3 regions of the Thalassolituus sp. UBA2590 genome follow, and region 1 is predicted to be linked to each of the others. Evidence: predicted binding sites of a transcription regulator. Region 1 holds the regulator's gene; each other region holds the start of a gene.
The links. The regulator FNR, encoded in region 1, switches genes on or off when oxygen is low (the NO sensors DNR and NnrR bind a similar motif). The targets are predictions, from matches to a motif close to TTGATNTANATCAA.

Region 1 (13,430 bases):
ACAGTGGTCTGGCGATGCCGCGTCTGATTTTTCCGTCTTTGCAGGTCAATATCCGCGCCGGTGACTTTCCAGCCCCGGAAAACAACGGAGTCAGCTACCTGAAAGTGCCTCTGAATCAGTTCTGATGCGGTTTTTCGGTCACCGGAATTGGCATTCTTTGCGGCTTCCGTTAGTCTGAGGTGAACAGCAGACGCTAAAGCAATAAGGAACACTTCATGCTGGTGAACAACCGTTGGGTTCGCGCAGGCGGTAGCCTGAAGGATAAACCGATCAGTATTCAGTTCCGCGAGGACTGGCAACTGGCTAAAGACTCAGGCCTGTATGGCCTGTGCGTTCAGATCGCCTGGAACGCGGAGAGTCGGGATGAAAGCAGTGGTTTTCCTGCGACAGAAGAGCAGGCACGTATCGTGGCCTTCACAGAACAATTGCAGGCGCGCCTTGAACCCGAAGAAGACTCTGTCGTTGCCATGATGATCACTCACGATGGCATCAACCAGTGGATTATCTATACCCGCGATCTTGAGCAGCTTAAAACCGGTCTGGATGCGATCCCGACCGATAACGGCCTGTACCCGATCGAAGTCGTCGCCGACGAGGACCCCGATTGGGAGACCTTCATTCAGGTTCATGGGCGTATAACCAGCGAAGAAGCCTGAACCGAACTGAGATCGGCACGACAGAGATTATTCGCTGTGGTGCCGCTTTCCGCGTGACTCCTCTTTGGCTGCAGCTTCTCGGGCAGCCGCTGCTTCCTCTTTCTGGCGCTCAATTTCTTCGGACTCGACCTGAATCATCGCCGGCGTTTCCATACTGATGCGTCCGATTTTACCGGCGCGTAACTCATGCAACACAATTTCTGATGCCTTGTGCAGATCAACGATACCGCCAGCACGCAGGCAGCCGCGCTTGGCCGCAATCGTATTCAGCAATTGCTCGGCGTTTTCCGGTGTCTCTTTCAGTTTGAAACGTGCCGTCAGTTCTTTTTCATAGGCGCTACGTAGGTAATCCAGAGCGAACATGGCAACGTCGGTGTACTCAATCGCGGTATCTTTCACTGCGCCACTGGCAGCCAGACGGTAACCGCTTAACTCGTTCTCGAATCTGGGCCAGAGAATTCCGGGCGTGTCTGACAGGATGATGCCGTTTTTCAGATCAATCATCTGATTTGCTTTGGTGACAGCGGGTTCATTCCCAGTCCGTGCGATGTAGCGTCCGGCCAGAGCATTGATAAGCGTCGATTTACCTACATTAGGAATCCCCATAATCATCACCCGCACGGCGCGGTTCTTCTCAAGTTGTCCCTGGCCCACTTTTTTTGCCAGAGCAATGAGCTGCTTAACCTGCTTCCTGTCTTCGGCAACCATAGGCAGAGCCTGTGTCTGGGCCTGCTCAGAAAAATGACTGACCCAGGCGCTTGTCATGGCCGGGTCCGCGAGGTCAGCTTTGTTCAGTACTTTGATCGTTGGCCTGTCGCCACGCAGTTCGTTGACGAGAGGGTTGGTGCTGGAGAAGGGCAGACGAGCGTCCAGAACTTCGATGACCAGATCGATGTCTGGCATCGCCTCGCTAATTTTTTTGCGGGCTTTGTTCATGTGCCCGGGGAACCAGTTAATGGCCATTGTGCGCTATCCCGATTGACGTTCGCTCAAGAAAGCGACACATTGTAATGCATGGCAGTGCAAGAGTAACCTTCCTCTGATTGTCATAATCAGGTGATACAAAGCATTGCTAAGGATGATGGGATTGGAGACAACCTATGGATCTTTTGCCTGTAGACATTATTGATACTGCGCGCAAGCAAGGCAGACACGCCTCGGCAACTGTTTCTGGACGCCGGCGTGAAGGTTTTTTACTTGGAAATCGCTTTGTATTTTCGGATCAGAGTGAAGTTCTCTGGATGCAAGCCGGTCCGGGCGAATTCCGGGAATTGAAGATCTGGCGTAAATAGCCAACCTGACTCATGTTGAGTTGAGGTAACAGTCGGCAGACACTGCCGTGCAACTTAGGCCGCCCAGTAGATATGGGCGGCACAGTGTCTTTCGCGCTTATCGAGCCGCTTATTCTGCGTTGGCGGTCTGCTGTTCTTCGTCGTACTCGTTCGCTGCTTCCGTCTGAGTTTCCAGTGCGGCCGGTGCTTTTTCGATCGCGCTGGTTTCGGGGTAGTGGGTCGATTCTTCGTTACTGCTGTCTTCAGCAGTAGCTTCAGGTGCTGTTGCCGGTTCTTCAGCCTGTGGCTTCGGCGTTTCCTGTTTGTTTGCCATTGCGGCTTCTTTTTCTGCCTGCTTGGCTGCCTTCTCGCGCTGCTTTTCTACTTTTGCGATCTGGCGATCCTGCTGTGCCCAATATCCGGTACGGAACTCGACATCACGAACACCATTTTCTTCGGCGATGCTGTCTGCGATTGACTTGGCGGCATCGTCGGCGTCGCGAGCCATCAGCTTACGTTCAGACGCATCGATACATGAGAACAGATCCAGCAGCGCGCTAGAGAGAACTTCCTGAGCGACATCGTCGCGACCTTTGCGGAAACGGCGTGCGATCATGCCTAGCATGGCCAGGTCATTTGCATCGAGGCGCAGCTTCAGTTCTGCCAGGGAGAGCTCTTTCTCGCGTTGCTCACGCTCTTCTTCGTAATATTTTCCAATCAGGGCGTGTGTCTGTGTGGTCTCGGTCATGGTTGATGGCGTCCGTAAAGTAATTCGCAAACGCGTACTTTAGCGATAACCCTCCTTGGTGTGCAACTGCAGGATAGTCGTTTATGATAGGCCTAATCTAAGCAGTCAGGTGATGTATGAGTCAGGAGCGCACAGCACAGATAATTGAGCAGAAACTGGCAACGTTGGAGCCCCAATTTTTGCGAATAGACAACGAAAGTCATATGCACTCCGGCCCGGCGACAGATTCCCATTTTAAGGTGACTCTGGTTTCCTCAGCCTTCGATGGCGTGCGTACAGTGGCTCGTCATCAGAAGGTCTATGGTATTCTCAGCGATGAATTGGCTGGACCCGTTCACGCACTCTCCCTCCATCTCCATACTCCAGAAGAATGGCAGACAGATTCAACCATTCCCGACTCTCCCGCGTGTATGGGGGGCAGCAAGCATGATTGATAGATTGATCGGGTTTGCGATGGCTACTGCGGCATTGATTTTTACATCGGTGGCTGTTGCCGGTGATTGGGAAGAAGTGGCGTACGATAAAGACGAAGATATCCGCGTATACACCCGCTATGTCGAAGGCTCTGATATGAAAGCGTTTAAAGGCATCACAACGCTTGAGAGTACGGTGACGGCGCCGATTGCTCTGCTACAGGATGTTAAGCGCGCCCATGAGTGGGTGTTTAATTGCAAGGCAATGGACTTGATTGAAGAGATAGCACCAAATAACGCTACCTATTACACAGTGACTTCTATGCCTTGGCCTGTGAAAAACCGAGACAACATCAGCGAGTCACTGGTGATACAGGACGCCGGCACTGGCGTTGTGACAGTGACCATCCAGGCGCGCAATGATATTTTCCCGGCAAACGATGACCATGTCCGGATCCGTGAACTGGATGCGACCTGGACGCTCGAACCGCAGGCGGAAGGTTTGTTAAAGGTGACGTACGAGGCACATGCCGATCCTGGTGGTGGCTTACCATCCTGGTTGGTGAACAGCTTTGTTGTTGAAGCCCCTCTGAATACTTTGCGTGATTTCCGCGAGCTGGTGGTTGATAAAAAATACCAGTCGGCCTCACGGGAATATATAACGCACTGATTTAAAAAGGCTTTTTTGGCTTTGTAATATTACTGTCATAAAAGTCAGGTACTCTCCGCCGCTGGTGAATTGAGTAGTACCTACTATGCGCATTTTCGTAATTGTCACAGCACTGTTGTTATCTTTCGCGGGCCTGCCGTCTCTGGCACAGCAGCCGGAGTCGCTTTTCAGCGATATTTCCTCTGGGCGTTATCAGCATCTTTTTCGTATTGATGGCTCCAACACCATTGGTGCAGAGCTTGGTCCTGCTTTAGCTGAAGCCTGGCTGACCAGTCACGGTGCCAGCCAGTTATCCCGCGTTCCTATGGCGGAGAATGAGACCCGTATTACAGGCTACCTTGATAGTGTTGGTTCTCATGTCATTATCGATATCGCCGCCCACGGTTCAGGCACCGGATTTAAGGCTCTGTCTAAAGGGCTGACCAACATTGCCGCGGCGTCACGCCCGGTAAAAGCCAGCGAAGCAGCGATGATACCCACGGCCGACCTGACCAGTGTTGAAAGTGAGCATATTGTTGGCATCGATGGTCTGGCCATTATCGTTGATCCATCAAACCCGATTAATGCGCTAAGCGTTGATGCGCTTCGCGATATTTTCTCAGGTAAAGTCTCGAACTGGACCGAGGTGGGTGGCCCGGACATGCCAGTCAGTATCTATGCTCGTGATAATAAGTCAGGTACCTGGGATAGCTTCCGTCATATGGTATTGGGCAAAACGCCACTGGCCGAGAGCGCTGAACGCTTTGAATCGAACAATGACCTTTCTGACCGGGTCAGCGGCGTTCGCGGCGCGATCGGATTTGTCGGCCTCCCTGCGGTGCGTCAATCGAAGCTGCTGTCGGTATCGGTGGGAGATGTAGCGGCTTTGTCCCCTGATCGTCTGACTGTCGCGACGGAGGATTATGCTTTATCCCGTCGTTTGTACATGTACACCGCAGGCACATCAGATAGCCCTTACGTTCGTGATTTCCTGCGTTTTGTCGCGACCGACGGTCAGCAGCAGGTGGCTGCGACAGGCTTTATTTCACAGGACGTCTCTGCGGTCCGCCCGGAGAACACCGCCAGCCTGCCTTCAGAAATACGCCAGCGGGTTGAAGGTGCATACCGTCTGAGTGTTAATTTCCGCTTCAAGGATGGTTCCGCCCGGCTAGATAACAAAGCCCAGCGTGACGTAGAACGCCTTGTGAAGTACCTGAGTAACAATCCAGATGCTGACGTTATGCTGTTCGGCTATGCGTCTGAAAGTGACGACCTGAACCGTGCTCACTTGTTGTCTAAGCATAGGGCCATGGCGGTCAGTCGGGCATTGAAGCAGGAGGCGGTCTATCCGGATGAGATTGATGGATTTGGTGCGGAGGCACCACTGGCGCGCATAGAAGGAAATGATGGCCGTCAGAAGAACAGTCGGGTGGAAGTCTGGATTCGCCCGCCGCACTCAATCGCCGAAGCGCTGTAACGCGCTTCGCGATTGGCCGGACGTCGCTCTGAAAGATCAGGCGGCGCCGTGCATCATCAGATAAAGTTCGACGACTGCTGCAGGAATGTTGGCGCACATACGGTCGGACAAGTCAGCATCTTCATCGATATCCGCCATTTCTGGCTCATCCATAAACAACCCTGATGCATACATGATCGGGAACAGGTGCTGAGCCACAATTTCCTCACGGTCGGCATACCAGGCTTCTTCGTTCAGCAGAACGGCTGACATAAAACCCATTGCCCAGCTTTCGAGTGGTGGTTCGTTTTCATCGTCGATCAATGTCAGATCGGTGGGGACAGGAAAGTCCTGACCGGAATCCAGCCACGCCTGGATCTCTTTCGACAGCTGGCTCATCAGGGTATCAACTTCCTGACGCTCTGCTTTCGAGAAACCGGGCTGTGCTTCAAACGCACAATCCCATAGGGTTTGTTGGTCCATGCCAGAGGCACCCGAAGGGCCCGTCAGAAGGCCGGTGATAAAACCGTGTACAGCGAAGAAATCAAAGCTATCATTGCGCTCTGCTTCGTCCTCAAGCAGAGTGCCGAGTCGTTCGAGTTCTTCTTCGGTAAGGGCTGGGATACTATTCAGATCAGTCATATATTCAGAAATCAGATTTACTTAATTCGGGCAATCGTATCAGGCTTATGAGACAGCGGAAATCCTACCGGCAGGAATTATGGTTAGATGTCGCCGGAGAACAGGTAAAAATACTGCTGAGTGCGTCCGTCCGGAAGTCGATTCGCCTGCAAGTGAACTCAGAAGGTGACGTTGATATCCGAGTGCCGGTCGGTACTCCCAAGAGCGATGTACTGACCTTTGTTCGTCGACATGAGAGCTGGCTGAGTGAGCGCCGCGAGGCGGTGAGAGAGCGCGATCGCAAGCGTGCCGCGTCGGTCACTTTATATGGCCGTGAACTGCCCATTATGGAAAGTGCGCTGGGTGAATTTCTGGTCACTGATCAGCAAGTATGGATGCCACTGGAGTGGTCGCAGGAGAAACGCGATAAGGCACTCGATAAATGGCAGCGAGAAGAAGCACGCCTCTGTTTCACGCGTTTAATCGAACAATGGTGGCCACGTTTCACCAAACCCGGCCGTGAGCGTCCGGTATTACGCGTAAAGCGGATGCGTACGCGCTGGGGCAGTCTCTCTAAGAAGGGTTACATCAACCTGAATCTGGCTCTTCTGTCGCTGCCTGAGGATCTTATTGAGCTGGTGGTTGTTCACGAACTTTGTCATCTCGAACATTTCGATCATGGTCCGGGGTTTAAAGCTTGTATGACATCTTGCTTACCGGACTGGCGTGCGCGCGACAAGCGAATCAATCAGGCGGGTCTGATGCTGCTTTAAAGCAGCATCAGGTCACCTGCAATACGCTCTCTTATCGATTACTGACGTCTGTGTTCACCCACAACTGCGAATACCAGTAGAAACGGCCAGGTTGGCTCAGACTGGGAGCAGTGCAGTTATAGCGGCCCCGGCCAGCAGTGATGGCGCTCGGTTGCTGCATCTCCACGGTCATGGTTTTACCTTCGACAGACGTTTCTATATCCAACTCTCCAGCGCCGGCGGCATAGCATTGCAGTTGCGCGGGCTTGAAGTCGTCCACATCAATGGTCAGGGTGAGTTCTGGTGGGTTATTTTCCAGTACGGGGTCTCGCACCTGATCGGCTGAAATCGAAAACGGCAGGCTCATAAGCTTGGTCGCAAGAGTGTCTGTGTTGGCATACACCCCAGAGGCCGGGAACCGCGCTATGACCTGCGGATGAGCGCTCTGACCAACGGCGCCGCTCTGTTGACCGAAAGCAATGTAACCATGATCTTCCAGCCATTCGGCCATCTCCAGTGTGTACTCGCCGTAGGGGTAGGCAAACATACGGGTTGATGATCCGGTCTCTGCCTTAATACGTGCTTCCGCTTGTTTGATTTCGTTTTCCCACCAGTCTTCGGCATCCTGACCTTCAGGGGTTTCCAGTAAGTAGGGGTGGCTGCGTGTATGGTTGGCAATGACAGCTCCACCGTCTTTAATCTCGCGAAGCTGATCCCAGGTCATCATGTCGGCGTATTTCTTATCCACCGGGTCAGTACTGGTGAACATAGTGAATGACCAGCCGCGTTTCTTAAGTTCTGGCCAGGCATTCTCGTAGACCGACAGATACGCATCGTCGAACGTAATTGCGACGGCACGCTCGGGTAAGGGCTCACCGGTCATGATCGACTGCAGCGCTTCTTCGAGGTTCACCACGGTCATGTTCTTTTCTTCCAGCAAGGTCATATGTTCGCGGAAGACCTCGGGTGTCACACTGGTAATGGCCGGGGTCGAAGCATTGACGTGGTGGTACTGCAGGATCACCAGTGCGTTTGCGAGGCCCGGAAACAGGGTACTTAGAATGAATACAGCAAAGATCAATCGGTGCGTCATATAGTCCTCAGAGTTGGCTCTCTATTCGTAATAGCTTCTATCGTGGTCAGCTGTTAGCCGTGCCGATAGCGTAATCGTTGATAGGCGGAGCTGACTTTGCGGAAGGCCTCTGCGTCGCCGCCTTTGTCTGGATGATGCTGACTCGCCAGCCGTCGGTATTGCTGTCGGATGGTACTGAGATCTACCGGAGGCGTCAGCTCAAGTACTGCCAGATCATTGTCGTAATGTTCTGGTATGACCATGCGCTGCCAGAAATCGTTCAACAGGGCGTCGACGCTGGCCTGATCTGTATCCAGATTGTTCAGATCGAGATAATACTCAGCGAGTGCATCGTGTTGGTCGGGCAGGTCGCTCCCGCTGTCAGTTTTTAAAGGAACGAGTCCTATATCCAGTGCACTGATCTGAAGGTAACCCCGCGCATCCTCAAGCCAACGATTTCGCAATCGATACAGGGCATGCATGACGATGAAGTTAGCCTGGAACAGAGTCATAGAATCGCTCAGGGCATCTTCACGAAATATGCCTTGCTCTGGGGCCTGTAACCACCGGATCAGTTCGTATTCCGGGCACCGGTGTCCATCGGCAAGGTAAGTCGCTAAAAGATCGGTGACCAGATTGAGAGTGTCTTCTTCCATGCACACAAGTTAGCACAGAGAGGCGCGGTCAGCTTCTTCTATCCGGGTCGGTTTCTTCAATCACGCGCCGGACGAACCCGGGCAGTCGTGGACTGATGTGATTCAGACGCTGAGAGGTAATGGGGTAGCGTCGGCGAATGCGCTTCAGATAGCGTGCAAGTGCGGGGATTGCCGGCACGAGCAGCGAAACGCCAAGGATGATCATCAGTAAACCAACGGGTACAGGCAATGGTAGAACGAGTAGCCCGGCAACGATCAGAAGGACGCCGCCGACAAGAGTTACACTGCGTCGGATCATTAGTTATGCTTTAGAAAAGCCTCAAGGGCGCGTGCAAGTAGTGTGTGCGCTCAAACTACTGACCAGATGTTGCAATACGATGACCGAAAATAAAAAGCCGCTGCCGCGCCGGGCACACCTGATTACACCGGGCGGGCTGAAAGCTCTTGAAGACGAGCACGATTTTTTATGGCGCCGCGAACGCCCGAAGGTAACTCAGGAGGTCTCTGACGCGGCTAAGCTCGGAGACCGTTCCGAGAACGCTGAATACATTTACGGGAAAAAGCGCCTCAGACAGATAGATGGTCGTCTCAGGTTTCTCGGCAAGCGCATTGAGGCAGTCACCGTGGTCGATCGTCCGCCGGCAGATCTCGATAAAGTGTTTTTTGGTGCCTGGATTGAACTTGAAGACGAAGACGGTGAGATCCTGCGTTACCGGATTGTCGGGGAAGATGAGATCGACTTACCGCATGGGTACATTAGCGTTGATGCGCCACTGGCACGTGGCTTAATTGGTAAGTTCGTTGATGATGAGGTGACCGTGCGTCTTCCTAAAGGAGAAACGACGTACTTTATTGCTAAAGTACAGTACGAGCGACCTCACTGGGATAAGCGGCCGACACCCGAGTTTTCGTAAGTGATCCCCGTGCGGGAATATGACGCACGGGCAGGTATGAACTAGTCTTGAGCAAAGGAGGTGCATGATGATGCAACGATGGCTGCTTACGCTGCTCGCTATACCGGCCCTGGCTCTGGCCGATAATCACGCGGATCACGGTTCAGATTCAAACCAAGATACTAAAGATGCGCTGTCAGAAGCCTATGTGATGCCGGTCTGGGTCGATGCTGTGACTCAGGTTTGCCCATGGAAATCGGAAGACGCTGAAGGGTATATCCGTCTGATTCGAAAGATGAACGACGATGGCAGTCACGGGCTGTTCGTACAATGGCTACGGAAAGGAATTGCAGGCGCCCCGACAGCGGCGGTATCAACGCTGGCCGTAGAGCCGCTTGAAAAAGACTATCTGGTCAGAATTGAAATGCCGCAGCCGACCCTGGCGCGGGATGCTTGTCGCCTCAAGGCGATGGCGGAAGATATGATGAATGAGCGACGTTACGAATTCGACCTGCTGCTCCGGGGGCCCGGCGACATGCAGGTCAATATTACGCGTATGCTTGGCGGCGGAGTCTGAGCGGGGTCAGTCGTCCGACGCCAGAAGGTCAATGCGGGTACCCAGGTGGCTCTTATCCTGTTCGTCCTGCAGACCTTCGAAGTTCCACAGTTCGCGATCGCCCAGCTGTGATGGCGCAACGTTACAGACAGCGGCAAAGATGTTTTCACTGCGTCCTGGTTGTTCTTTCTCCCACTGAGCCAGCATTCCTTTGATGTTCTGACGCTGCAGGTTCTCTTGAGAACCGCACAGATTGCAGGGAATGATCGGGAATTCTTTCTCGATGGCAAACTTCTCAATGTCTTTTTCTTTGCAATACGCCAGAGGACGAATGAGAACGTGCTTTTTGTCGTCGCTGAGCAGCTTGGGCGGCATGGCCTTGAGCTTGCCGCCGTGGAACATATTCAGAAATAGAGTTTCGATGATGTCGTCACGGTGATGACCCAATGCAATCTTGTTGGCGCCAATCGATTCTGCATAGCCATACAGAGTACCGCGGCGCAGGCGTGAGCATAGCCCGCAGGTGGTTTTTCCTTCAGGGATGATCTCTTTAACGACGCTGTAGGTGTCTTTCTCGATGATATGGTAGGGCACGCCCACCTGTTCAAGGTAAGCCGGTAGGATATGCTCAGGGAAGCCTGGCTGTTTCTGATCCATATTGACGGCGATCAGCTCGAAGTTGACGGGCGCGCTCTTTTGCAGGCTCATCAGAATTTCCAGCATGGTGTAAGAGTCTTTGCCACCCGACAGACACACCATGATTTTGTCACCGTCTTCAATCATCCGGTAATCTTCGATGGCTTTGCCGACGTTACGACGAAGGCGCTTCTGGAGCTTGTTGAATTCGGTTCTGGATTTGCGTTCAGCTTGATTGGCTGCAGCTTCAGTAGCTTCTGCAGATAGCTCAGCGGCCGCTGGATCGAAGATCTCAGGCTGATAGCCTTCTTCAGGTTGTGAAACAGCAGATTCAGACACGTTCAATTCAGACATACAACACCCCATGCGTAGGGTGCGCTTTATATCAGAATGCGGTGCTTATATAAACATCAGGCCACAGCGTCACTGGATTCAACCAGTTCTTCATAGCGTTGCACGAAGTCCTGTACGCTCAGGTCGTCACGGGTGTGATAACAGTTTTTCCAGAGCGTTGCCAGATGCACCACACTGGCGCCACGGGGCAGGGTGAACTGAGGGTGGCGAACGTAGGCGAGCCAGGTAACAGCGGTCGCATAGGCGAGGTTTGTTGTTAGTTCAGCGTGCGGGTTCTCCAGGAATTCCCGTTGGCTGGCAATGCCTCGCACTTTACTGGCCAGTTCTGGCCGATCTGCAAGATAGTCATCCCAGATATGCCGGTGCGTCAGGCCATGCAGCCGGTAAATACCCGAGGTGCGTTGCCCCTCTGTTTTCAGGAATGAGCCCAGCTCAGACTCAATGGCTGCAGTACCCAGCAGTAAAAGCTCTGCGTCGGCACTGTTAGCGTCCAGTTTCTGCAGTGTTGGACGAATAACGTACGTCCGGAAATCATCAGCATCTATACCCATCAGAAACTCCAGAGGGTGTAATTTTGGCAGTCTCAATATCAGGAGCAATAAGCGTACCTGAATAACTGCCGGTACAGGCAGCGCCTGTTATCAGATGTTTACTCAATAGTACTGCCCAGTACGTGAAGCATAGTGATGCAGGTCTCAGGGGGAAGCAAATATTTGCGCACTGTGACCAATGTCTGATATAGCGAGCGAAAAGAGGATGAGCACGGTCCGTGTGCTCATTAGGATGCTAAAAGCCAAAATTTAAATCAGCTTTCTGCCTGATGCAGACACTCATCGTTGGCGCGTGTAAGTCCGGCGAGATCAAACAAGGTGTCGCTGTCTTTCAGGATAATCTCTTTGCCTTGTGTTTCGATCAGTTCATTTTTCTGGAAGCGTGTGAACACTCGGCTGATGGTTTCTACCGCCAGGCCCAGGTAGTTACTGATGTCGACACGTGACATTGGCAGGCGGAAGTGAGTCGCTGAGAAACCACGACGCTGATAACGTTGCGAAATATCCAGTAGGAAAGAGGCAACGCGTTCTTCTGCATTCTTCTTGCTGAGAAGCAGCATCATGTTCTGATCGTGCCGGATTTCATTGCCCATGGTGGTCATCAGCTGACGACGCAAATCAGGTAGCTCATCCGCCAGTTGTTCAAGCTGCTGCAACGGAATTTCACATACTGTTGTGGTTTCGAGGGCTTTTGCCGTCAGCGGATACGTGCCTGCGTTGTAGCCAGACAATCCGATCAGCTCGCTGGCCAGGTGAAAACCTGTGATCTGCTCTTCGCCATTACTTGCCAGGGTGTAGGTCTTCAGTGCGCCCGTACGAACCGCGAATACAGACTGAAATTCTGTACCTTGCTGAAACAGCAGTTGGCCTTTCTGGATCGGGCGACCACGACGGATGATGTCGTCCAGACGCTCCATATCACTTTCGGTCAGGGAAAGAGGCAGACAAAGAGCATTCAGTGAACAGGTCTGACAATGAGGCTGAGCTCCACGCAGAGGAGCATTAACTGACGTTTTCATAGGCAAGAACGATCTCTAATACTTTAGATCAAGCGGCTGCGAACATGGCAGGTTGCCACACGGAAGCCAGAGTCCAGCAACCATAACCGATCAATAATAGGCCCGCAATATTTCGCGCCCACTGATGCCGAATAATATTCATCACGGATGCCGAGGCCAGCCCAGCGGATAAAATAGCGGGAAAGGTTCCGAGACCAAAGACAAACATAGTCAGAGCGCCCATCGCAGGCTGACCGTTAGCTGCTACCCAGCTCAGAGTGCTGTATATCAGCCCACAGGGCAACCAACCCCACAACATACCGAGAAGCCACTGGCTGGCCGGATCTGAACGGCCCAGCCGCTTCTGAGCGTGGGGTTGAATCCTGCGCCAGAACAGTTGGCCAAGTTGCTCAATGCGCGTGAGCCACAGCGCCCAGCGCGCGACGTAGAGACCCATTAATATGAGCATAACGCCTGCGATTGAACGTAGTGTGATCATCAGAGCTTCGTGCAGGCTCGACAGCCAAAGTCCGAGACTGCCAACAATCAGGCCTGCAAGGGTATAGCTGGTAATGCGGCCAAAATTGAACAGCAGTGAAGCCCGGACTCTGTGCTGGGTGTCCAGCTGTCCTGCTGCCGCGGCAACTCCACCACACATAACCAGGCAGTGGCTGGCACCAAATAAGCCAAGTAGCAGGGCGGTAAGGAGGGATAAGGGTTCAGTCATTCTTGGATTTTCTGGGCTCGCCGTCTGACTCTGAATCCGCGTCTGAATTGGTCTCAACGCTATCTTCGCGGCGCTCGTTCAGGTACTCATCATCATCGAACAGAATCTTGTGCGCGGGCGAATCCAGGTCATCAAACTGGCCGCCTTTCACAGCCCAGAAAAAGATGGCAACGGCAATGGCGAGCAGGGCAATCGACAGGGGAACCAGTACGTAAATAATATCCATGGTCAGCTCTCAGCAGTAAGTGCAGGTGGACGACGAGTCAGTCGCAGGGCATTCAGAACAACAAGTAGTGAGCTGAATGACATGCCAATGGCCGCGGCCCAGGGCGGCACCATACCGGCCGCCGCAAGTGGTAACGCTATCAGGTTGTATAGTAACGCCCAACCGATGTTCTGACGAATGACATTGCGGGTTTTG
Region 2 (13,430 bases), on a different contig from region 1:
ATTGCAGCCGTTTAATCGGCGCACCTATGAGCCTGAGCACATAAATGCCGTAGCTGGCTATCACAAATTATGGGCAGACGTGGCCAACGCAGACCACAGTGATTCTGAAGTCAGGCCATTCTATTCAGCCCCCGTGGCGATACCAGAAGGCTTCAGTCGTAAACAAGTACTGTGGAGTGATGTAAAAGAATCTCTGTTGAAACCCGCGAGCTTTTTCGTAAAGCGCCGACTCCGATTGCAGCCCGATCTCCATATGACGCAATCGCGCAATGAAGAGATATTCCAACCGGGCGCACTGGAAAACAGTCTTCTGAAACAACGCTGGATACAGGATCAATTAGCCACTTCCGAACCCTCAGATATTCCTGACTTCACATACAGAGAACAGGCACTGGGCAGCCTACCGGTCAATGCGCTGGGAGACATCTACGTAAGCCGGATTGAAAATGAATTAGCGCCGTTACTTGATGGCGTTAAACATTTTATCTCCGGCGAACCAGACAGCGGCGCTCTGACCTTGCTGGTGAATGACCCTGGTATAACCGATGAGAATACGTCGACGGTTGAAATCAGTGGAGAGTATGCACAGTGCTGGAATCAACAGTTGGTGTATTGGCGAGCGGGTGATCTTCGAGGCGAGCACCTTTTAAATTTATGGCTCGACTTCATCTTCGCTGTTGCCGCGCAACCGGACCTGGTGCAGATGGCGGTGATCGTCGGCGGTAAGAAGAAGACGGAAGAATATATCTTTAATGCGCCTTCTCAGGAAGCGGCCATCCGCTATATTCAGCAATGCCTGATACATTATTTTGCCAGCTGGACATCGCCGCAGACAGCGCTACCCGGAATACAGTGGGCCATGCTGAAAGCGGATGAAGCGAAACGAATGGATACATTGAAAAAACAGGCCGAAAGCGAATATTCGGAGTTCAATCGAACAGCTATGCTGCGCTGTCACCCCGACCTCGCTGGCAGGCTTTTATCTGGTGAACTTGATAGCTGGTTAAAAACACACAGTTGGATCTGGGCGCTTCCCGAACAATGTTTGCAGCAGGAGGCCGTAGCGTGAATAAACTCGACCTTCATACGTTTCCTCTTTTGGGGCGGTCGCTGATTGAAGCGAGCGCGGGCACAGGTAAAACCTACACGATTAATCAGTTATATCGTCGTGCCGTACTGGGGCATGGAATTAACCAGAAGCTTGATTGCACTCAGATTCTGGTGGTGACCTTTACTAATGCCGCTGCGGAAGAATTACGCGGCCGGATTCGTGCTGGCTTACGTGATGCCTTTGAGAATTTATTGGCTGCAGAGCAGGGGGTAATGCCTGACCCTGACATTCAGCGCTGGGTTAACGAACTACAAACAGATAAGGTCTCTTCTGAAGCACTTATAAAAGAGCTTCAGACCTGGTTGCAGCTAAACCTCGCCCAGATGGACGAGTCCTCTATCTGTACCATCCATAAATTCTGCGCACAGATGTTGAAACGCTACGCATTCGACAGTGGTGTAGCGTTTAACCAGGCGTTAGAAGTAGAAGGTGAAGAATATCTTCGCCGCGCCTGTGAAGATATATGGCGCCAGCTGTGCTATCCACAGAATCGGGACGTGCTCGAGTTTCTGACATCAGGTTTCTCTGATCCTGATTCCCTGTTCAGGTATTTCCGCAGCTGGATGAATAAACCTGGCGTGCGCACTAAGCCGGATATCAAAGAGGACTTTGACGTGCTTTGGGGGCGTTTAAAGCAAACGTTCGAAGATGCTAAAAATCTTTGGTTTTTCCTTGGGCATGACAACATCGTTAAAGAGATCATGTCGGCTGATATCGATAAACGCAGTTACAGTAGTAAGAATTTTCCTAATTGGTTGCAGCAGGCCGGAGACTACTTCGCAGCAGGGCAGGCTTTGCCTATTCCGGCCAATCTGAACCGTTTCGGTTCAGTCATGCTCAGTGAAAAAACGAAAACGGGTGAGCCGCCACGTCATAAGCTATTTGAAAAAATTGATGAGCTGATCGAACTTGAAAGAACACTCAGGCAGTCTCAGGAGCTGACCTGGTTTCGTTCTATTTACGACCGTTACATTGACCTTCTAGAGCAAGCGGCGGTTGTCACCAGTAATGATCTTCAGCGCCTTCTTGATAGTGCTCTGCAGTCTGAGCAGGGCGAAGAGCTGGCAGCGCAGATCCGAAGATTGCACCCGATTGCAATGATCGATGAATTTCAGGACACCGATCCGGTTCAGTATCGAATCTTCAGTCGTATATATCAGTCTTCTGAGGTCAATGAGTCGGCTGCCGTAAATAACACGGATGATCAGCATGGCCTGATTATGATCGGTGATCCTAAGCAGGCGATTTATGGGTTTCGTGGTGGTGACATCTTTACCTATATGGCCGCCAGTAAACGAGTCGATGAGAATCGGCGCTTTACACTGGATACGAACTATCGCAGTGATAGTCGCCTGATTCATGCGGTGAATGCACTCTGGCAGAATCATGAAAAGCCTTTCGTATTTGATGACGCGATTCAGTTTTACCCGGTACAGGCCGGCGGTCATCACGATAAAAAGGCGCCCCATTGGCAGCAGAGTATTCCGACGGAAGCGTTACAGCTGTGGGTGGGTGATGATCCGGAAGAATCGAAACCAGAAGCCCAGCAACGAATAGCCACTGAGTGTGCTTCTCAGATTGGCGCTTTAATGTCGGGTGCCGCCAGTTTCCCGGTTAATGGTAAAAAGAATGCGAAAGGAAAGCCGGTTGAAGCCGGCGATATTGCCGTATTGGTTTTCTCCCGGGCACAGGCAAAGATAATTCGGGATGCGTTGACTCGGGAAGGTATTGGCAGTGTTTATCTGACGCGCGACAGCGTACTTGATTCTGTAGAAGCCTGGGACCTGTTAGCTATGCTTGAAGCCATCGCTCATCCCGGTAGTGAAACCAGTGTGCGCCGGGCAATAGCTACCTCAATCTGGGGCGCTACCGCTGACGATCTTGTTCGGATGCAGGATGATGAAAACTCCTGGGAATCCCAGCTTGCCAGTATGCATGAGTATCATCAGATCTGGCAGCGCCGGGGTGTTATGGCCATGCTGATGCAATGGCTCGAAGACGACGAGCGTGCCGTACGTCTGCGAAAAATGGAGAACGGTGAGCGTACTCTGACCAATATCCTCCACCTTGGAGAAATGCTTCAGGCACAAAGTCGTAAGCTGCGTGGCCATCAGGCTTTGATTCGCTGGTTCAGTGAGCGTATTGATCCGGATTCTGATCGTGGTGAGGAAGCTCAGCTCCGACTGGAAACCGACTCACGCCTGGTCAATATTGTCACCATTCATAAATCGAAGGGCCTTGAATACCCCTTTGTATTTCTACCGTACCTCTGGGCCGACAGTGCCAGGCCCAGACGCCAGAATACAGAAACGATTTATTTTAATGGCCGTGAGCTGGTGCGCGATCTTGCACCGGATGATAAAGCAAAAGAATTGCAGGCTCGCGATACGCTAGCTGAGCAGATGCGACTCTTATACGTTGCGTTAACACGGGCGAAATTCGGCTGTTTTATGTGGCTGGCGAATGTGCAGGCAGGCCCCAAAAATAAACGTGCGCCGATCTGGCTTGATTCTGCATTGGGTGAATTATTAAGTAATGGTGGACGTATTGCCGATATCGCTGACGTCGATATTAACGGTATGTTTATCGGTGAGCTGCCAGAGTGGCGGGTAGCCGGTCAGGCAGAGCTTGATGTTCCACCTCCGCCGGTCGTTCCCGCAATCAATAAGGCGCGCTGGCGCGACCATTGGCGGGTCGGAAGCTACAGCCAGCTGGCTGCCCACTCTGCGAATTCTGCCGCCCACAGTGTTGAAGCGGCAGCGGCAGATTTAGGGCATTACTTTGACTGGGAGGCAGGTGTCACAGATGTCTCTTCAGTATCCGATGGCGAATTGCCGCTGGCTTTGCGTTTCCCGAAAGGTGCCAATCCGGGGACCTGTTTGCACGCAATTTTTGAACACTGGGATTTCCACGATAAAGAGGCTCTGCTTGATGTGTGCAAAGAGCAGCTGAATCTCTATGGCCTGCAGGAGCAGCCCGTCGACGAGGTGTCAGACTGGATTGAAAGTATCGTGAGTCAACCATTGGCACTTTACGATACGACTCTCACACTGAAAGACATTGAGCCATCGTCACGGTTGGATGAAATGGAATTTTATCTACCCGTGGGCCAGCTATCGGCGTCGGATATTGATGCTTTGTTAGGAGGTGATCAACGCTTCAGCTTTGAACCTTTAACCGGCTATCTGAAAGGTTTTATCGATCTTATTTTTGAGTGGCAGGGCCGTTATTACGTCGCCGACTATAAATCGAACCATCTGGGTGATCATTGGCGTAATTATGTGCCCTCGGCATTGCGCGATTCGATGCGTGACCACAGATACGATCTGCAGTCCTGGATTTATATGCTGGCACTTGATCAATTGCTTAGCCGTCGATTGCCTGATTATCAGCCGCAAAAGCACTTAGGTGGCAGTGTGTATTTCTACCTCCGTGGTATGGGAAGTCATTTCTGTAAAAGCGATCACAATACAGACCCTGATGCCGGCGTCTGCTTCACGCCCGTGAGTGTTGAATCTCTGCGCCAGTGGCGAAAAGCGATATTGCCAGAGCAAGCGCAGGAGGTTGCCCCATGAGCACCGATTACTTAAAGCTCTGGTCAGAAAGCGATCTTATCCGTGCGATTGATTATCAGCTGGCTCGTCAGGCAGTGGAGTGGGAGTCCAGTTACGGTACAACCTCTCCACAAGACCAGCAGGCCTTAATATTGACGGCCTGTGCCGTAAGTTATGTCCTCGGCCGCGGACAGGTCTGCCTCGAATTATCAGCCTGGCCAAAAGCATTGGCTGTATCGCCTGAGCATCTACCGACGACTGACCAACTGACGCGCTGTCAGACTGTTTCTATCGCAACGTCAGAAGCAGATACATCAGCACTGTTTGTCGTTCAGGGTGAGCGGGTCTACCTGAACCGGTATTTCCGATATGAGCAGTCGGTGCTGGAGCAGATACGTCAGCGCGTCAGCCCGGAAGGCATGCCGGCCAGTAAGGCGCTGGCGACGACGTTGCGAAAACTGTTTCCAGCCCCGGAAGCGGATATCGACTGGCAGGCTATTGCAGCCGCAACGGCCTGTGTTCAGCCGCTGTGTGTGATTACTGGAGGCCCCGGCACAGGAAAAACGACCACGGTGACTCGTTTGCTGAGTGCCTTGTTGAGTGAAAACCCGGATCTACGGGTTGCCCTGGCCGCGCCGACCGGTAAAGCTGCGGCACGCATGACAGAATCCATCCGCCAGGCCCGTGAGCGCGGTGGACTGCCGCATGCCGATGGTATTCCCTCGGTTAGTTTTACTCTGCATCGTCTGCTTGGCTGGAGCCCGCGAGGCTTTCGCTACCACCATGAACGTTACCTTCCGTATGACTGCATCGTGGTCGATGAAGCGTCCATGATTGATTTGCCAATGATGGCTCATCTGCTGAGTGCACTGGCTCCAAAGACACGTCTTATTCTTCTGGGGGACCGTGACCAGCTCGCATCGGTTGAGGCTGGGAGTGTGCTTGCCGATTTGTGCGACGCCGGTACAGAACACGGTATTACCGACGCTTTTGCCGCGCGACTGGGGGCGTTAACGGGGTACGACATGAGCGCCGTTATCGAAGCAGAATGTTCAATTATGCAGAATGCGATGGTCCAGTTGCGTAAATCCCATCGATTTGGTGAACACAGCGGTATTGGCGCTCTGGCGCGTGCGGTGAATCAGGGGGCCGTTCAACAAGCTGATCAGGTGTTAGAGGACCCGGCTTTTGCTGATGCAGTGCGCTTAGCGGCAGATTCTGAAGAGTGGCAGGCGCACGTTGTTGAGGGTTATCGTCAGTATTGTCGCCTGATAGAAGACGGCGCCTCGCCAGAGTGGATTCTAGATGCGTTCGACCAGTTTCAGGTATTGGTGGCATTGCGCAGTGGACCAGTCGGGGTTGAAGAAACTAATCGACGAATTGAACGTCTGCTTAACAGAGCTGGTTTATTGTCAGACACCAGCCAGCTTTGGTATCCGGGGCGCGCAATCATGATTACCCGCAACGATTATGATGTTGGCCTGTACAATGGGGATATCGGCATTATGCTCAGGCACGAAGGGCAGGAGCGTGTTGTATTCCGCGATGCGGAGGGCGGCTTACGTTTCCTCTCGCCGGGTCGTCTGCCTAATCACGAGACGGCATTCGCCATGACGGTACACAAAAGCCAGGGGTCTGAGTTTTCTGCTGTGATGCTTCTCTTACCCGAAAAATGGCAGCAGGTGATTACGCGGGAGTTGGTCTATACGGCCATTACCCGAGCGAGAAAACAATTCTGGTGTCAGGTAGGGAACGCCTGCTGGCAACAGGCTTTGAATTCCAGAACAGAAAGAGCAAGCGGCCTTAGAGACGCGCTCTGGAGCAATAACGACGCACTATGAATGACAGTCGAAAAACAGAAGATAATGCGCAACAGAACGCATTAACAGGATCGCAGAAAAAAGCGCAGAAAAAGGCGCAGAAAAAGTATCCCAAGCATGTTCGTCATCGGGCTAAAACTCCCTTGTGGCTGAAGCTGCCGCTGATACTCGTTGCGGTTCTGGTCAGTATTTACCTGCTGGTGTTTGTTGCCGCTCCTTTCTTTGCGCTGCGCTACGTCGAGCAATGGTATGCCGAGCAGGGAGAAGGGCAGTCGCTTCTTATTGGTGGTTGGACGCTGTCACCCTTCACCGGCGAAGTCGAGCTGCGGGACGTCAGTGCGGTCTATCCCGTTAAGGATTCAGAGGCAGAGGTCGGCGCTGATTTTATCGGTATTAACGTCAACCTCTCTGCGTTGCTCGATCAGACAATCCATATTCAATCCGTGGGTGTGAGCGGATTAAAGTTTCGCGGAAAGCAATCCGAGGAAGGGCTTTCCCTGGCGGGTATCACTCTGCCGGGCTCTGACCAGGCTGAGGAAGCAACGCCTGACAACGGTGAATCAGCTAATGAACCAGGTGATCAGGATAGTGACCAAAATAGAGACCAGGAGAGTGATCAGACAGGCAGCTCCGGGCCTCTTCCTGAAGGCTGGTCACTCCGGGTCGACGATATATCGCTCACAGATGACTTGATTCAGTGGCAGCAAGCCGGGCTGGCAGTCACCGTTGAATTAAGTGAGTTATCGACGGGCTTGTTCAATTCGGCAACCGACGATGCAACGCCTCTCACTTTAGATGTCACTCTGCGCGAGCTGAGCGTCGCCATTGGCGAGGATTCTCTGGTATTGCGTTCTCCAGTCACTCTGCGTTTGCAGGCAGAGGCTCAGAAGGTGTTAACCCAACCAAATATTTCGGGTGATATATCGCTGACTGCACTGGCACTCGATGCACCGGGTATTGAAGGCGTGGAATTCAATGCGCTGGATATCAAAGGTGCATCTTTCAATCTGGGCGAAAGTGGTATGACCGCAGGTCTCAGATCTTTACTACTGAAAAATGTGCAGGCTCAGTTACCGGATGATGAGAAAGCGCAACTGGACCAGTTAATGCTGAGCCAGGTGAGCTGGCGCGCCAGTGAAGATGACGTCTTGATTAAAGAACTTTCACTCGAAGGCTTCAGTGGCAACCTGGCCGGGTTCCCGGAGTTATCGCTTGCGGCCTTTACTACTTCAGAAGTCAGAGTCGAAGGACTCTCTACTCAGCCTGTTGCTGATATTGGCCGTGCCGCACTCGACACCTTAAGGGCGCGTCACCCTGAAGCTGGTGTTCTGCAACTGGGTAACCTGACGGTTATCGGCGTTCTGGCAAATGCAGATGAGCAGAAAGTATCCTCTCTGGAACTGAATGCACTGAGCGTGACACCGCCGGGTGAAGAAGTGCCGCTGGCGTCATTGGCGCATTATCAGATCACCGATATTACGGCGACCCCGTCGGGTTTTGCATCAGGCGTACATCAGTTTTACGGGCTGGTGTCTAACGTGACCCGTCTTGCAGACGGCAGCATTAAAGGTGTTCCTCAAGCTGAGGCAGAGGCAACTCCTGAGTCTGGCTCTGGTACAGATTCGTCCGCCACTGAAGATACGACGGATGAGACAGCTGCCGAAGCGGTGCCTTTCAGAGTTCAGATTGCCGGTATTCAGTTGCTGACAGAGGGCGATGATATACCCGCTACAACCTTCAACTGGACCGATGAAGCGGTAACACCGACGGTAAATACCAGCGGTAAAGTACTGGAGCTTTCGACGGGAGCAATTGATACCGAGCAGCTCGAAAGTGGCGTTGACCTGACATTGTTGCTTGCTCTGGATACCTACAACCGTATCCGTGCCAGCGGAAAAATGGGCGTGAAAGGGGATTATCCAGAGGGCAAGCTTGAGGTCGATATCGACCAGCTCAACCTGGTCGATTTCAACCCTTACCTCGTCGACGCCATGGGTTATCGACTTAAAAAAGGCATGTTAGGCGTTGACTCAATCATCAGTATTACCGACGGTCAGCTCGGAGGTAATGTGCTGATTAAGCTGCAGAACAGCAAGTTTGAGCCCGCAGATGAAGAAACTATCGACCGCCTGAGCAAACAGATATCCATGCCGGTTGAAACGGCACTGTCAGTGCTGAAAGACGATAACAACAATATCCGCATCGACGTTCCATTGTCGGGCGATATCAGTCAGCCAGACGTGGGCATCAATGACGTTATCAGTCAGGTCAGTCGCAAAGCGCTGCGCACGGCGACTCTCTACTATCTGAAGCAGTCTCTCGTGCCATACGGTCAGCTCATCAGCCTGGCATCGTTCGCCGGTGATCAACTGTTTGCGATTCGTCTCAATGACCTCAACTATGAGCCGCAGCAACTGGAGTTGAATGAAGAGCATATTGCGTATCTGGATACCGTGGCTGAGATGATGTCGAACAAGCCAGAGCTGGAATTACAGGCTTGCCCGGTTGCAAGCGAGCAGGAAGTTGCGGCATGGGGTGACGCCTGGTACAGCGAGGCCGTTAAGCGCGGTGCGGCCGTGAAGGCGTATCTGGCAGAGAAGCAGGACAAAAACGATAAGTCGTTATCGGGCCGGGTCACGGTCTGTGCGCCTCAGAAAGGAGACAAGCCAGAGGTTATTCTCGGCGTCTAGTGTGGGTTGCAGAATGCTTATGGCGCTATCTTGCTGATTCGTATGCAATTTCTTCAGAAAGGGTTGCGTAATGCTAAGCGCCTGAGTAATATACGCACCACTTCAGGACTATAGCTCAGTTGGTTAGAGCGCTACCTTGACATGGTAGAGGTCCCCAGTTCAAATCTGGGTAGTCCTACCAGAATTTAAAAAGCCGCTGCAGCAATGCAGCGGCTTTTTTGTTTCTCTTCTTAAGTACTCTTCTTAACTACTCTGCTATCCGCGATAAAGGCCAGAACAGTAAAGGCCAAAGGGCTTCTAAACTCCGAGCAAATGAGCGGCTAATACCAGCTCCTCGACCCGTTCCTCCAGCGCGTTGGCGATATCAATACGCTCGAACCGCGAAAGAGTGTCTGCATTACCCAAAGCTAACGCATTGAGATGCAGACAAGGCGTGAGTTGATCAAAGTCTCTGAGGTCGCCACGTTTTACCACGGGAAGAAACGGGCCGCGGAGTTGTTTGCGAACGAGCTGAAAGGCAGTTTCTAAGGGCAGTGTTCTGGATTTCTGATTTTTCAATCTGAGATTAACACCAACACCATCAGGCGTCGGATGCAGTAACAGGCCCGTCGCTTTTACCGATTTTTCTGGGATGTGAGAGTAGGTGGCCGTAAAGTCGGCAGGGTCAGGAAGAATGACCACTGAGGTTTTTGTGAAGTAAGTATCGTAGTCAGAGTACACCTGACGAAGGGCTGGGCTGTATACGGGAAGAAACTCACTGAGGTTCAGAAGAAACTGCTTGCCGAGTTCCTTCGCCCTCATTTCTTCCAGCGACCAATGAAGGTCTGCTGTAATCGCCAGTTTCCTTTCTCGTAACCCTGCCACCGGGAGACCTTGTGTCAAAATAATGGCTCATTCTTACCCATTACTCAGTCAATTGGAAGAGGCTTTGTCCTGATAGAAGATACTTGGTCCAGGTTGTAGAAAAGTACCAGGCCACTACTTTCTATAGCGGCCTGAATGGCCAATATTTCGGGTCAGTTAATGGTCAGGCGACGCTGAGATTCCTGCTGCACTTTTTTCGGTAAAGTCAGTTGCAGGACGCCATCTTTATACTCCGCTGCGGACCTTTCAATATCGACGTCCTGTGGCAGCTCGAAGCTACGCGATACCGAACCATAATAGCGTTCGCTGTGCAGCACGCGTTGATTATCGGACGTACTGTCTTCCTGTTTAATTTCTGCCTTAATTGATACCTGTGCGCCATCGATATCAACATGAATATCCTCTTTTGATACGCCGGGTATATCGGCATGTATCAGGTAATTTTCACCAGCATCAGTGACATCAACCTTCACGCTCTTAGGTAACGCATCACCATGAAGCGGTTTTACGTAAAAGCCAGATGCAACATCGCGGAACAGATCATCAAACAGAGATGAACGATTAATTAAATGAGTCATAGAAGTTTCTCCACACCAAATAAAACACTCGTGCGCATTGCGCATTTAAAGGTTTCGCCTGGCGGATGAAGCACTCCCGGGATCGTGCTTTTCCGTTCGGTTACTTCTTATATAAGGCAGGATTTTTCACTTCCAAGAGGGGCAATGCAAAAAAGTTGATACAGATCAGTGGTGCACTGCTTGTCACTAATCTGAAATCCTTCTGTCACGGATTTGCCAGATGACTGTCACCGGATGGTAAGCGTTCGTTCTTAATGTGTTGGTGAATTTTATCAACTAAACGCATTAAAGGTTTAATCATGAAAGTGTGGAAACTTACAGCACTGGCAGCCATGGTCGCAGGTCTCTCTGCATGTGGCGGTGAAGACGGAAATGATGGCGCTCAAGGGCCAGCAGGCCCTCAGGGCCCCCAAGGTGAGCAAGGCGAGCAGGGCGAGCAAGCACCATCGAACGAAGATAACTCCATGTCGATCAGCATTCTGCACATGAATGATCATCACTCACACCTTGAAGCTGAGTCATTTGGGTTTGATGTGTCCGAGCTGGGGTTTGAAACAGGTGCCGAAGGTGGAGCCATTGCAGAAGTGGATGTCACTTACGGCGGCTTTCCTATGATGGTTAGCCTGTTCAACAGCCTGGACATGCAGTCAGATAATGTTCTGAAGCTGCATTCAGGCGATGCCATTACTGGCACCCTGTATTATTCGCTGTTCAAAGGTCGTGCTGACGCCGACATGATGAACCAGATCTGTTTTGATGCTTTTGCTCTCGGTAACCACGAGTTTGATGACGGCGATACCGGTCTGGCGAACTTCCTTGATTCTCTCAATTCCTCTGCGTGTGTAACGCCAACACTGGCAGCGAACGTTAACCCGGCAGAAGGCTCAGCCATCGCTGAAGGCTACATTGAGCCTTACACCATCGTTGAACGTGAAGGTCAGAAAATCGGCATCATCGGCATCGATATTGCGGGTAAAACGAAGAACTCATCAAGCCCGGACGACGGCACGACCTTCTCTGACGAAACTACAACCGCTCAGCAGTACATCGATGAACTGACTGGCATGGGTGTAAATAAAATCATCCTGATGACCCATTATCAGTACGCCAATGATCTCGAACTGGCCGCGGCACTTAATGGCGTTGACGTGATTGTTGGTGGTGATTCTCATACCTTGCTGGGCGATGAGACCTTCTCACAGCTGGGCTTTAATACACAGGGCGAATACCCAACGGTTGTCACCGACGCGGGTGGTAATACCGTTTGTGTGGTACAGGCGTGGGAATACGCCCACCTGATGGGCAAACTGGATGTTGACTTCGATACAGACGGTAATGTCACGGCATGTGCTGGTCAGCCGTATATGCCGATCAGTACCACCTTCGAGTATGAATATAACGAGGAAGAAACCCGCACCCTTACTGGTGCCGATGTTACTCGAGTGACAACGGCTCTGACGAAAGAGGACGAAATCGTTGCTATCCGCCCAGATGCGACCACTCAGGCTATTCTGGATGTATACGATGAAGACGTCGATGTGCTGAAACAGACAGTGATTGGTACTAACGCAGAAGACCTGTGCCTTGAGCGAATTCCGGGACAGGGGCGCTCTACGATTTGTGATAGCTCAGCGACCTACGAAAATGGTTCTGATATCTCAAACGTGGTTGCTAAAGCCTTCCTGACAGTAACGCCAACTGCGGATATTGCCATTCAGAATGGCGGTGGTGTTCGTGTCGATCTGGCCGCCGGGGATATAAGCATTGCTGATGCGTTCACACTGTTGCCTTTCTCGAACACCTTGGTGATTCTCGATATGACAGGCCAACAGATCATCGACGTCCTCGAAGATGCGCTGGCTAACTTCCTTGATAACGACGGTTCAAGTGGTTCGTACCCATATGCGTCCGGTCTGCGCTATGACATTGATGCTTCACAGGCAGAAGGTAGCCGTGTCAGCAATGTCGAGGTGAACTCGCAGGTTGCAGGCATCTGGGCTGCCATTAACCCAGCAGCAACCTATCGCGTAGTCACCAACGACTTTATCGCGTCAGGTCAGGATGGCTACACCACCTTCAGCGTACCGTTTGATGCAGGTAACTATGAAGATACCTACACCGAATACGCGCAGGGCTTTATCAACTATGTTGAGGCACTGACTGAAGACGGCCAGCAGGTTCAGAAGCTGCCGATTGAAGAGTATTCAACCCAGCTCTTTATTGATGCCGATGGCTGTAACCACAGCACAGGCGCTGGCTGTGCACCGCGTTAAGCGCTGATTCACACCAGTAGCAATAGACGGGAGCCTCGGCTCCCGTTTGTGGGAGCGAATTACCTCTTCTCTCTGTGGGAGCGAATCAGCCGAAGGCTATTCGCGATCACGAAATCCTCGGTATTACACAACCGACGCTACTTACCCCCTGTAGGAGGGGAGCTTCTCCCCGACACGCACGCTCTTCCCGTTACGACTCCTCCCTCCATGTAGGAGCGCTTCAGCCAGCTTGTCTGGCTATGCGCGAAATCTTCAGAGCCGCGCCTTCTGATATCTGGATTGGAATCACCTTGAGTGAGCAAATTACCTCTTCTCTCTGTGGGAGTGAATCAGCCGAAGGCTATTCGCGATTACGAAATCCTCGGTATTACACAACCGACGCTACTTACCCCCTGTAGGAGGGGAGCTTCTCCCCGACAATAATTCAATAGCGTGCATCACCACTTCCTCCATTTTCCCCCCCAGATCAAACATAACCTGACAGTTGCGACGTATGCACTCCTGCATTTCAGCTGATAAGCTGACCTTTAATAACCGGCT
Region 3 (5,042 bases), on a different contig from region 1:
ATTTCTCGACCGTCGGAAAGAACGCTGAAGAGCGTAATCTGAGCTGGTTGTCACAAGTAAATAACGCACAGAAAAATCATTATGTTGCTGCACAGGGAGAGCTGCTATGAGACGTTTTATTCTCCTGATTCTGGCTCTGTTACCAACGATGGCTTTTGCTCATCAAAGCAGTACTGCACTACTGACACTCAAAGAAACAACGGATGGATTACGTGGCTCGGTTCAATGGCAGTTGATTGACCTTGAGCAAAGCCTGGGGCTGGATCAGAATCGCGATGGTGAACTCCTCTGGGGAGAAGTGAAAGCCATGACACCGGAGATCCGGGCTTATGTCGGCCGACATCTCAAGGTTCAGCAGGGGGGCGAAGCATGCATCCCACAGTTCAATGTTCCTCTGAGGTTTAATAATGCTCGCGGCGTTATGGCCTCGGCAATTGTTCCGGTGACGTTTGTATGTGCCTCTGAAGGACGCGTCGAAGTAACATATACCGGATTATTTTCACTGCTTCCTGAACACCGTTTATTGTGGGACCTCTCGTCTGGTGACCTGACTCGCCAGGGTGTGCTGGAATCCTCAGGTAGTTTTTCTATTAATCCGGAAATGACGACTGCACAGCTGAACCAGCAGACGTTTTCTGAGTTTTTTGTTCAGGGCATCATTCATATTCTGCTGGGTCCTGACCACGTAGCTTTCCTGCTCACCTTGCTGTTGGTCTCAGTTCTGGTGCAACAGAAGAAAGACTGGCAACCAGCAGCAGATGTGCGGACCTGTGTTAAAACCGCTCTGCTGTACGTAACTACCTTTACCATTGCCCATTCACTGACTCTGAGTGCCAGTGCTCTGGGGTGGTTAGCATTACCCGGTTATTGGGTTGAGCTGATCATCGCTGCGTCTGTGGTGGTTGCAGCGTTGCATAATCTTCGCCCTTACTTACCAGTCAGTGCCGTTGTTGTATTCCTGTTTGGTCTGGTACACGGTTTCGGTTTTGCCAGCGTGCTTGGTGAGTTGACGACGGGCACAGGAAACATTGTCTGGGCTCTGTTTGGCTTCAATCTGGGTGTCGAAGCGGGACAGGTTGCGATTACCCTGGTGGTCATGCCGCTGCTTATCAGTCTGCGCCGCCTGGGTTGGTATCGTCAGGTGCTGGTTCGCTACCTCTCGGCAGCACTGGCAGTACTGGGGAGTTATTGGGTGCTGGCGCGTATCTAAGGCTCGTCTGGACAGGAGTCACGCGCATTCAATGCAGCGCGTGCTGTAAGGAACGGCGATCAGACGGGCTTCGGCAATCTGGTCGCCACATTGATCACAGATGCCGTAGTGGCCGAGGGCGATGCGTTTCAGCGCGTCACGTATGTGGTCAGCTTCATGTAAGGCCTCATCGGCAATGACACTCAGAACTTCGTCATTGGCGGATTCCGTCGCTTGCTCCTCGAAGTCGGCAGACAGTGGCTCGTCGCGGTGGCTGGCATGGCGCGAGGCTTTATCAGAGCGCGCTTCCAGCGCCTCAAGGCGCTCCAGAAGATCGATTCGTATTCTCTCGATGTTCATAGTTTCTCCCATGATAAGGCGTGTTGGCGCTTCTCAGCCCCTATGTACCAGAATACACCTGAGTTAAGCTGAAACATTGATATGAGTCATCATCGGGCACAGTGGTTAAATGCCATCTAATCTGAATAGCAGGGCTATCCGTATATAGTCATAACGATCATTAAAGGAGTTATTCTGTATGGATCCAGAACTTCAGCTACAGCTGATCAGAGGCGTGGCTCGGGGAGAGCGACCAGCGTTTGAGGAGCTGTACCAGGCCGCGGGGCCAAGATTGTACGGCGTGGCTATGCAACTAATGCGTTCACCGGAACGTGCAGAGGAGGCCCTGCAGGAGGCTTTTGTCAAAATCTGGCATAACGCGGGAGACTATCATCAGGGCCGTGGCAGTGTGATGACCTGGATGAGCAGCATCGTGCGCTATCGCTGCATTGACCTGCTGAGGTCAAAGAGCGCAAAGGAGGACCGACAGGATTCTCTCGATGAAGAGGGTGCCCCGGAACTGATTGCCCCGGAGCAACCAGAGGATCCTGAAAATCAGGCTCTGGAGCGTTGTATGCAGACGCTGGATACGCATGATCTGCAATACATTCACCTGGCTTATTATCGCGGCATGACGCACGCGGAGATACAGGCCCACACGGGAACGCCTTTAGGCACCGTGAAAAGTTGGATACGTCGTGGCCTTCAAAGACTGAAGAGGTGCCTTGAAGAATGAATTATGTAAATGACGAACGTCTCGATGCGCTGGCGGCCGATTATGTCATGGGTACCATGCAGGGACAGGCCCGTCGCCGATTTGTCCGCTTGATGCAGGCTTACCAGAAAGTACGGGAAAGGGTTTGGCACTGGGAGCAGCTGCTTGCACCAATGAACGGCAAAATTGAATCTCGTCAGCCCCCAGAAAGAGTCTGGCAGGAAATCAGCCGTCGCATCGGCTTCATTGATACAACTCAGAGCGCTGCTAACGATGAGCCTCAGAGTAAAGGCGTGATGGCCTGGGCTGGTGGTTTTGCAACTGCCGCAGTGCTGCTCATCGGCGTGTTCCTGATGCGCCCAGATCCAACCGTTGTGCCTGGAGTCGTACCAGAAACTATGATCGAGCAGGTTGCTGTGTTTACGCAGGATGACCAGCCTCTGTGGTTGATGGAAGTCGCTGGTAATGAACTGACCGTACAGGCAACAGCTGCCGTGGAAACATCGGATCAGCATGATTACGAACTCTGGATTGTGCCCGAAGATGGCAGCGCGCCAGTATCGCTGGGTCTGATGCCAGAGAGCGGACGTATCACGCGGGCCCTTGCGGTGAATACCCACGACATTGCCATTAAAGCGGTCGCCGTCAGTCTTGAGGCGCCGGGCGGCTCTGTTACCGGAGCACCGGGCGAAGTTCTGTACGTGACTGGATTAACGATTCTTTAGTTTTATACAGAAGGCTGACTAAGGCACAAAAAAGCCGGCACAAGGTGCCGGCTTTTTTATTCCCCCTCAATGTAGCTGTGGCCCGAATGCCTTTTTTCTGGAATAAAAGTGTTTATACTCTCAGGCGTAAGCAGGACTAAATCGCTACTCTGAATCAGAGACAAGGATGCCAACTATGCTCTCCAACTCCGCCCCAGCTCAAGACGTGGTCATTGCTGGCCAGCACTCCGGTAAGCCAGTCAAAATCACTCCAACTGCCAAGCCCGTTTATGACCAGCTAGTTAAATTAGCCCGTGATGGTAATAACTACTGGGCTGAGATAACGGTTAAAGCCATTAATGAGCTCGCTGCGGGTCGCCTGCACCAGAGTAATATCTTCGTTAAACCCGGTGCAGTTCATCGCAACGGAACGGAAGAGTTCGTGATGATCCTGCCGGGCTGTAAGGTGACCTGTGAAAAGCTTGATGCTGATGGCTTCAAGATCCTTCATTTTGAGGCTGATATTAACTATGGGGAGCTTATTGAATCAGGGAAGAAGCCGGGGTTATACAAAGCATCAAAAGTAAACGATATTTGGCAGGCTGAATTCAGAGAAAATGGGCTGATTGAGCATAAAGAAGATCGATTAGTTGCAATTTCTGACAGCGGCTACGACAGTCCTATGTCGGCAGCAGATGTTGCCGCTCCCAGGATTGGGGAGGCTCCACATGTAGGTGGTCTAAGGGTTAATACTAAAGGCTTTGATCTTCATTTCACCCCGGGTGAGAAGTGTATTGGTGGCTTGAAAAATTATCGAAATGCGATTCGGGTTAATCAATATACAGAATTACATGAATCTGCCCTGCTACTGGCACGTACTATGTACGATGCTAAGAAGGTTGAAGGTGTTACTTGGGTTTCTGAAGATGGCGGCTCTGGTGTGCTAACACAGGCTATGACTATTCTGGCTTCTCAGGGGGTTCAGCTACCTGGTCATGTGGTGTTTATGTTTAATCCGACTACCTCTCCAAATACCGCAGTTAAAGCAGCGCACAGCCTTGGAGTCCTGCTGGACCGCAAGTTCATCAAGACACGTCCTATCAATATTGTGGGGAATCGTGAGCACCTCGAGATGAACTGGAATCGTTGGAAGAGTGAAAATGATCGTCTGACTGCATTGCAGGCGGGCGTTGATGCTTTTGCTTATGGTAAAAGTTTGCAAGGTATCATTATGACTGGCGCAACTATTGCGGCTGGGGTCGCTGGCGTGGCGGGAGTCAGCTTGACAGCTCCGGCTGCACTTACCACCTTTCTTACCGTCATTGGTGGGGCTGTTGCGGCAGGAAAAGGTGCGGGAACTGTCGCTATCGTAGGCAACGATCTAGTTAGGACTTTATTACCAAAACATCACGATAAATTGAAAGGCAAGTTTTAATGCGAAATTTCATTAAATTCTCGAAATTAAAACTGCGAGATCGACCAGAAAGTTGTAGTCCAGTCGGGCCGGATTTTAACTCTTCGACTACACAATCGGCTTTGCTTGCCGGTACAAGGGTAGTATTTAAAGCGCCGCGGCATAACCCTTCCCCCTATGGGAAAACGCCACAGAGGCGAATGAAAAAATCATATTCTTTAAAATCTGCCAGAGTGCTCAACTGGAATGAACAACCTAGTCAAAGCTGGCAACATACAGAGTTATTTTTCCGGAGCTGGAGTTTTTGTGGTCCTTGGTTTACTGGTCACATGGGTGGAGTGTCGTGCTATCTTGATGTCATACAGCTGGTCGAGTCTAATCCACAAGTTAATTTTATGCATCCTAGTGCGCTGGAGACTGCGGCGCTTGCTTTTTTGACTGCAACCTATGGACATAGGGTATATCGTGAAAAAACAGGGAAGATGCATTACATTGGCCCTTTGAACTGGTCGACTCTTGAACAGCTTGATGTGCCATCGGTGCAGTTTGATACCGAAAAGACCTATAGCGGAGCAAACCCTGTTTGTCATGTCTTTATTCCAGTCTCTCGATCTCATATTGTACGCTTCGCTCTGAGTATTCATCAAAACGCCTCTGGCACTCGTGAGGAAGTCGATAAGA

Region 2: the regulator FNR is predicted to act here: its motif matches at 10,773-10,786, upstream of B2067_RS02525 (Hsp20/alpha crystallin family protein).
Region 3: the regulator FNR is predicted to act here: its motif matches at 1,626-1,639, upstream of B2067_RS15730 (TraR/DksA family transcriptional regulator).

What each region holds. Positions count from the first base shown of each region.
Region 1 is NZ_DDKU01000004.1:34,181-47,610, reverse strand. Features, by position in the region: gene B2067_RS00490 (MBL fold metallo-hydrolase) at 1-125, shown strand, start outside; gene B2067_RS00485 (DUF695 domain-containing protein) at 216-656, shown strand; gene ylqF (ribosome biogenesis GTPase YlqF) at 684-1,619, opposite strand; gene B2067_RS00475 (hypothetical protein) at 1,757-1,948, shown strand; gene B2067_RS00470 (hypothetical protein) at 2,058-2,675, opposite strand; gene B2067_RS00465 (BolA family protein) at 2,792-3,109, shown strand; gene B2067_RS00460 (START domain-containing protein) at 3,102-3,758, shown strand; gene B2067_RS00455 (phosphate ABC transporter substrate-binding/OmpA family protein) at 3,844-5,214, shown strand; gene B2067_RS00450 (YecA family protein) at 5,251-5,835, opposite strand; gene B2067_RS00445 (M48 family metallopeptidase) at 5,883-6,587, shown strand; gene B2067_RS00440 (polysaccharide deacetylase family protein) at 6,619-7,659, opposite strand; gene B2067_RS00435 (DNA-J related domain-containing protein) at 7,713-8,294, opposite strand; gene B2067_RS00430 (PGPGW domain-containing protein) at 8,323-8,592, opposite strand; gene greB (transcription elongation factor GreB) at 8,672-9,208, shown strand; gene B2067_RS00420 (hypothetical protein) at 9,276-9,764, shown strand; gene ttcA (tRNA 2-thiocytidine(32) synthetase TtcA) at 9,771-10,733, opposite strand; gene B2067_RS00410 (hypothetical protein) at 10,790-11,284, opposite strand; gene fnr (fumarate/nitrate reduction transcriptional regulator Fnr) at 11,539-12,303, opposite strand; gene B2067_RS00400 (sulfite exporter TauE/SafE family protein) at 12,332-13,009, opposite strand; gene ccoS (cbb3-type cytochrome oxidase assembly protein CcoS) at 13,002-13,235, opposite strand; gene B2067_RS00390 (heavy metal translocating P-type ATPase) at 13,238-13,430, opposite strand, start outside.
Region 2 is NZ_DDKU01000026.1:4,586-18,015, reverse strand. Features, by position in the region: gene recC (exodeoxyribonuclease V subunit gamma) at 1-1,069, shown strand, start outside; gene recB (exodeoxyribonuclease V subunit beta) at 1,066-4,686, shown strand; gene recD (exodeoxyribonuclease V subunit alpha) at 4,683-6,506, shown strand; gene B2067_RS02540 (DUF748 domain-containing protein) at 6,503-9,175, shown strand; tRNA gene B2067_RS02535 (tRNA-Val) at 9,280-9,356, shown strand; gene B2067_RS02530 (hypothetical protein) at 9,473-10,057, opposite strand; gene B2067_RS02525 (Hsp20/alpha crystallin family protein) at 10,192-10,617, opposite strand; gene B2067_RS02520 (bifunctional metallophosphatase/5'-nucleotidase) at 10,917-12,890, shown strand.
Region 3 is NZ_DDKU01000184.1:471-5,512, forward strand. Features, by position in the region: partial or broken gene B2067_RS15720 (hypothetical protein) at 1-110, shown strand, start outside; gene B2067_RS15725 (HupE/UreJ family protein) at 107-1,210, shown strand; gene B2067_RS15730 (TraR/DksA family transcriptional regulator) at 1,229-1,549, opposite strand; gene B2067_RS15735 (RNA polymerase sigma factor) at 1,728-2,264, shown strand; gene B2067_RS15740 (anti-sigma factor) at 2,261-2,968, shown strand; gene B2067_RS15745 (hypothetical protein) at 3,144-4,382, shown strand; partial or broken gene B2067_RS15750 (hypothetical protein) at 4,562-5,042, shown strand, end outside.